DNA from 3 places in the Lysinibacillus sp. K60 genome. Region 2 is predicted to be linked to each of the others. Evidence: riboswitches for the same ligand, from Rfam matches in the RefSeq annotation. Region 2 holds a riboswitch; each other region holds the start of a gene.
What was found. A riboswitch is a leader RNA that binds a small molecule or an ion and turns the genes downstream of it on or off. The one in region 2 is predicted to bind cobalamin.

Region 1 (2,256 bases), on a different contig from region 2:
TTTTTTCAGAAGTTTCATTAGAAGTGGACGCTGGTTCTGTTTGATCCTCTGTACAAGCCGATAAACTAATTAGAGCGACTACTGATAATAGTCCGACTGACCATCTTTTATTGAATTTCATATGATATCCTCCTCACTATGTGCTCCTAATGTAGCAAATAAATGTGCAGAAACGATGGATATGACCCTATGAAAAACATTTCTTTAGTCTGGCACAATTAGGTGGGGAGATATGCTATTGAATGGGCATGATCTTCAATGTTTTTTGTAATCTATGGGCGAAGATACCAGCAAAAATAGCTAAAATAATATCTTTTGGTAGTGGAGGAATCATCCAAAGCCAAGCGAGCTTATATGAAAAATTCTCTGGCGCACTTGCCCAAAGCTTATAGGCAAAAAACATCCAATTTGTTCCTATCAAATAATTTATAGCCGTTGCTACCAAAGCAGCTACGATAAAACTTTTCTTTGTCCCGCTTCGTTCCACGATCAACCCTGCAACAAATGCCGCTAATATAAATGTAATAATAAACCCAAAGGTAGGGCTTAAAATTTGGCCAATTCCACCACCGAAACGAGCAAAGACAGGAGCTCCCGCCAATCCTACGCACATATAAATTGTACAGGCGAGCGCACCTTTTCTACTACCAAGAATAAGCCCTGCTAAAGTTGCAAAGAAGGTTTGAAGCGTAATGGGTACACCACCAACTACCATAAAGGGTGCAAAGGAAGTGATATTAGCACCCACCATCATTAGCGTTGAAAACAATCCAATGTAGGTAATGTCAATAGTTCTTAACTTATGGTGACTATGTTGTGTAACAGTTGCCATGAATTTCACCTCGTTTTATAAGTTATTACTGCTAGTGTAAAAAACGAATGCTATTGTGTCAACCTTATTATTATTAATAGTTAACTCAAATATTGGGTTAAATAGAAGTAGACTATCTATCTATAAAAATGTATGATAGAACCGTCACAATTTTATAACTTCAAATACTATTGGTGTGACATTTTTGAATGTCACTTAAAAGGGAAGTCGGTGGAAGTCCGACGCTGTCCCGCAACTGTAACGAGGAATCCTATAATATGATTTGCCACTGTTTAAGAATGGGAAGGCAATTATAGGATAGTGAATCGAAGCCAGGAGACCTGCCATTTAGTAATACCTGTAATGCCCACGAGGATGCAAGCAATTACGGACAATAGCTGGATATTTTTCTGACTTTGTTTAATCTAGGGTATTTCTATGCGCATTTTCGCATGGGATACCTTTTTTTATTGCTTCATTCATCAATATTCAGTAGGAGTTTAAAACAGATGAATAAAAAATTTATGTTATTTTCCTTCGTACTTTTCATGGTATTAATTGTTTCAATGACCTTTGCTGTAATGGTTGGCTCAGTTTCAGTTACACCGTTATATGTATGGAAAGTTATTCTTTCTAAAATTCCTTTTATACAAACTTCGATCGAGCAAGATTGGAGTCGCTCTCAGGAAATCATCATCTGGCAAATAAGAGCACCTCGTGTTTTGCTAGCTGCTATAGTAGGAGCGGGGTTAGCCATTGCAGGGGCAGCCATTCAGGCACTTGTACGTAATTCTATTGCAGACCCGTATATTCTAGGGATTTCTTCAGGGGCAGCTGTAGGAGCTACTTCTGTGATTATTTTAGGAGCGTTTTCATTTTTAGGTATTTACGCTCTTTCAGTATCCGCATTCCTTGGTTCATTACTTGCCATTACACTTGTTTTTTTCTTATCACGTGTTGGGGGACGTGTCTCTATTTTCCGCTTGCTATTGGCAGGCATGGCTGTGTCCTTTATCTTAACGGCTATCTCTAACTTTATTTTAATGATGTCAAAGCAAGAAGGGGCCTTAAAGGCTGTTATGTTTTGGATGCTAGGTAGTTTAGCTGGAGCCAAATGGAATAGTATTGTGATTCCAGCCTTCGTATTCTTGGTTGTATTTGGGCTACTATGGCTACACTATCGCAATTTAAATTTATTATTACTAGGAGAAGAGGCGGCAGTGACATTAGGCGTTAATCTTCAGCAATTCCGTATTCAGTTAATACTATTAGTATCTCTATTAACTGGTGTGCTTGTCGCAGTTAGTGGTTCTATAGGATTTGTGGGATTGATTATTCCCCATATTGTGCGTTTAATTGTGGGCTCAAACTATAAATACGTCATACCTATTAGTGCTTTAATAGGTGGAATATTCTTAGTGTGGGCAGATGCCTTTGCTCGAATC
Region 2 (2,256 bases):
TGCATCCAATGCGGGCATGTGTGGTGTAGCGATGGTATTGGCACGAATAGAAGGGGCGCCAGCAGGTTCCAAAGGCTTAACGTTGTTTGCAGTTCCTTGGCGTAAAGAAGATGGTACAACAAATCATCTACGTATTCGTCGATTGAAAGATAAATTAGGCGTTCGGGCAGTTCCCTCTGGTGAGGTAGAATTTGATGGTGCACTTGCCTATGTTGTAGGGGAGCAAAATAAAGGGATTTATTATATGCTAGAAGCACTAAATCTCTCAAGAATTTGTAATGCAGTCGCTTCTATTGGTATTATGCGTCGTGGCTTCTTAGAGGCAAAACATTATGTAAGCAATCGACATGCATTTGGCAAGCCCTTAACACAATACCCTATGATTCAGGATACTTTAGGGAAATTTGCAGCTAAGTTGCACGTGGAAGTAGCGACAGTTTTTGATCTTATTCAATTATACGATAAAGTGACAAGTGGACAGGGAACACAGCAAGACCTTATTATGAATCGTTTATATATTGCCATTATGAAAAAGGAAACGGCAGAGCAAGCTGTTCACTATGCTAGTGAGGCAATTGAATTACACGGGGGTAATGGCTATATAGAAGACTTTGTAACGCCCCGCTTATTAAGAGACGCGCAAGTGTTGACGGTGTGGGAGGGGACGGCTAATATTTTGGCCTTAGAACTCATTCGTTTAGTGGATAAGTTTCATGCACATGAACTGTTTGTCTGTGAGATGGAGGAACGATTAGAGAAATTAGCTGACAGCTCACTAGTACAAATCGTTAAAGAACAATTGGCGAATATTTCTATAAAACTGCAAATTTTTAGCGCTTTAGACGAGGCAACGAAAACTTTTGAAGCAAAAGGTATGGCTGAAAAAATGGCTCACCTTTATGAAAGTGTCATTGCGGTTGAGTGGGCACATAAATTTGGTGGAAAATATGAAAAACTAGCGGACGTTTATTTAGAACAGACATGGTCATTAAGAGAAATGGGTGCTCAAATGAAAACAGTCCAATACTTTTCTGAAATTGTATAATGGCCGGGGAGTCGTCTTGAATGGAGGCGACTTCTTTCATTTTCATGTATAATGAAATCAACTGAATATTATAAAGGTTCTTTACTTAAGTAAAGTGAAAAGGGAAATCGGTGTAATTCCGATGCGGTCCCGCCACTGTAAGTGTGAGTTTTTTCAAATGATGCCACTGAAGATTTCGGGAAGGCTTGAAAAATCGCAAGTAGCACTAGCCAGGAGACCTGCCTTTATAACGACATGACAACCTACGAGGATAGGGTGGTGGATTTTGTATCAGTTTTTTGGTGCGATTTTGCCCCCTCATCGTTCAAAGATGAGGGGTTTTATTTTGATGCAAAATAAAGCGAAATGTCGCATGGACCAACGAAGGAGGATTCACATGAAGAAATTTTGGAAAATAGGATTATCAGCATTTTTAGCAGTAGGCTTGCTAGCTGCTTGTGGGCAGGAAGCAAAAGATAACAAGTCATCTAACGAGCAGCAAACACAGCAAGAAACAGCACAGGTGGATGAAGCAACATTCCCAATGACGATAACAGATGCCCTTGGTAAGGACATTACACTTGAAGCACCTCCTGAGAAAATTGTTTCACTTATTCCGAGTAATACTGAAATCCTTTTTGGACTAGGTTTAAATGATGAAATAGTTGGTGTTACTGACAACGACGATTATCCGCCAGAGGCAGCTGAGAAGGATAAGGTTGGCGGTATGGAGTACGATATTGAAAAAATTATTGCCTTAAAACCAGATATCGTTTTTTCACACGAATCTAGCATGTCTCTTTCAGAAGAGGCTATTGCACAGCTTGAATCAGCAGGTTTGAAAGTTTTTGTAGTAAGAAATGCACAAGACTTTAATGAAACATATACAACAATTGAGCAACTTGGACGTGCTACAGGGAAATTACCAGAGGCAGAAAAAATTGTTGCTAATATGAAGGCGAAAGTAGAAGAAGTTTTGTCTAAAGTCAAGGATGTTGAACCCAAAAAAGTGTTAGTTGAAGCATCAGATGAGCCAGATATTTATACATCTGGCAATGGTACGTTTATGAACGCGATGCTTGAAATGATCAATGCAGAGAATGTAGCTGTAGATGGCGATAATTGGTATAAAATTGATGCAGAACAAATTATCGCAAAAAATCCAGATGTCATCGTGGTGACATATCATTATGTACCAGATATTTTAACGAAAATACCAAAACGGGCGGGCT
Region 3 (2,256 bases), on a different contig from region 2:
TTGGAAAAAGAAAAACCTTTACTCTATAACGAAGAGTAAAGGTTTTGTAGAAGCCAAATAAAAACGAATAGCATGAAATACAGGTACTCGCTTTCGCTTCAACTTCTCCCTCCGAAAAGTTTGCATGCACAATCAAATAAGCAGGTTTCCTGACTTAAGCTTCATTTTACTATCGCACCTTCCCAAGTTTGCACCAGTGGCTTTGCGATTTCATCAGCTATTACAGTAGCGGGGGCTGTATTGGATTTTCACCAATTTCCCTATTATCTCGAGCTATTCGAGCACTTATTGACGTTTTATATGAAATTTTTATTAGAATTTTAAATAGAAAACTGTCTTTATCATATCTTATTTTTTTAAAATTTCAATATTTCTTTAAAAATTTATGACAAATTTATCAATTTTGAATGGAACTAGGTATGAAATTTATACAATCTATATAATTTGCCCATAAATCGTTATCAGAATATTCGCCATTGACCTTTAATTATAAAAATTTATAAAAGGTATAGCATATTTATGGAAATTCATGTTACACTTTGTCGTGAAATCTCACAATTTGAATGTTTTTCGGTGCAAAGTGCTTGTCATTTTGCTTAAAAGGGAAGCCGGTTTGAGTCCGGCGCGGTCCCGCCACTGTAATAGGGAGCTTTATAGAATATGTCACTGTCCAACGGATGGGAAGACCTATAAAGCATTGAACTAGAGCCAGGAGACCTGCCGAAAAATAAGTGATCGTTTCAGCCTACGAGGATAGGTGTGCGGCTTAGCAGATGAGAATGTTATTTGCTTTTTTAGCTATGCACTTTTCCACCAGTGGAGAAGTGCTTTTTTTAATTACGCACGCAATCTTCTAAAAATCTACTAATTAGTTAGGAGGAAAGCTTTTTGAAATTTTCATGGTGGAAACTTAGTTATTTTTTACTGGCCTTTTTAATCGTGCCAAAACGTGCCTTTGCCATGCATATCATGGAAGGTTTTTTACCAATCGAATGGGCTATTTTTTGGTGGGTCATCTCTATTCCATTTATCATTCTAGGATTGCGTTCTATTCGAAAAACCGTTGATGAAAATCCTGAAACAAAAATGCTTTTGGGGCTTTCAGGAGCCTTTGCCTTTGTGCTATCCGCCTTAAAAATCCCTTCTGTTACAGGTAGCTGCTCTCACCCAACTGGTGTAGGACTTGGGACAGTACTCTTTGGCCCTCTAGCAATGAGTGTAATTGGAACAATCGTTTTATTATTTCAATCTTTATTATTAGCTCATGGAGGAATTACAACTTTAGGGGCTAATGCCTTTTCTATGGCTATTGTTGGTCCTTTTATTGCTTACTTTGTCTTTAAAGGTGCTCAAAAAGTAGGCTTGTCATTTTCACTAGCCGTATTCTTTGCAGCTATGCTTGGTGATTTAGGTACATACATTGTGACTTCTGTACAACTAGCACTAGCCTTTCCTTCAGAGGTTGGAGGCTTTATGGCATCCTTTACAAAGTTTGCAGGTATTTTTGCCTTAACTCAAATTCCTTTAGCAGTGAGTGAAGGAATTTTAACGGTCATAGTGATGAATTTCTTGAAAAAATACAATATTAGCGAACTAAAAACTTTACGTGTTTTCTCAACAAAGGAGGCACATTAACAGATGAAAAAAAATTTATTGTTATTAGCAATTGTTGTGTTATTAGCCATCATTCCCTTGTTCATACAAAAAGGTGCTGAATTTGGTGGTGCTGATGGAGAAGCAGAAGCAGCTATTGGTGAAATCAATGCGGAATATGAGCCATGGTTTGAAAGTCTATGGGAGCCACCAAGTGGTGAAATCGAAAGCTTATTATTCGTGCTACAGGCAGCTATAGGAGCTGGCTTTATTGGCTACTTCATCGGCTATATGCGTGGCAAACACAAAGAAGGTTAACCATTATGTTACTCATTGATAAGTATGCCTATCTGAATAAGCTAGCGGCCGTTCATCCGCTAGAAAAAATGATATTTTCACTTGGATTACTTCTCATAACGCTCATCATGAGAGATGAACGACTTTCACTCATTACATTTTTTGTAATGAGTGCTTTTATCATTTTAGGTGCCAAAATTCCGCTTACATACTATGGCAAACTATTATTGTTACCTGGCTTTTTCTTATTAACAAGTCTTGTATCTATTTTACTTTCTTTTACATCATCAACGAATACACTCCCTGCCCATATTTGGTCGTTTACATGGAGGAATTGGACTGTTTTTATTGGGAACGCAAGTGTGT

Region 1: another riboswitch for cobalamin. It lies ahead of HCH28_RS21360 (FecCD family ABC transporter permease); the one in region 2 lies ahead of HCH28_RS01560 (ABC transporter substrate-binding protein).
Region 3: another riboswitch for cobalamin. It lies ahead of HCH28_RS05970 (energy-coupling factor ABC transporter permease); the one in region 2 lies ahead of HCH28_RS01560 (ABC transporter substrate-binding protein).

Annotation. Positions count from the first base shown of each region.
Region 1 covers NZ_JAASJR010000013.1:41,039-43,294, reverse strand. The annotation lists gene HCH28_RS21370 (YdhK family protein) at 1-121, opposite strand, end outside; gene HCH28_RS21365 (biotin transporter BioY) at 236-832, opposite strand; cobalamin riboswitch at 987-1,174, shown strand; gene HCH28_RS21360 (FecCD family ABC transporter permease) at 1,321-2,256, shown strand, end outside.
Region 2 covers NZ_JAASJR010000001.1:291,455-293,710, forward strand. The annotation lists gene HCH28_RS01555 (acyl-CoA dehydrogenase family protein) at 1-1,045, shown strand, start outside; cobalamin riboswitch at 1,103-1,285, shown strand; gene HCH28_RS01560 (ABC transporter substrate-binding protein) at 1,422-2,256, shown strand, end outside.
Region 3 covers NZ_JAASJR010000002.1:444,975-447,230, reverse strand. The annotation lists cobalamin riboswitch at 123-304, opposite strand; cobalamin riboswitch at 555-739, shown strand; gene HCH28_RS05970 (energy-coupling factor ABC transporter permease) at 889-1,635, shown strand; gene HCH28_RS05965 (energy-coupling factor ABC transporter substrate-binding protein) at 1,639-1,911, shown strand; gene cbiQ (cobalt ECF transporter T component CbiQ) at 1,917-2,256, shown strand, end outside.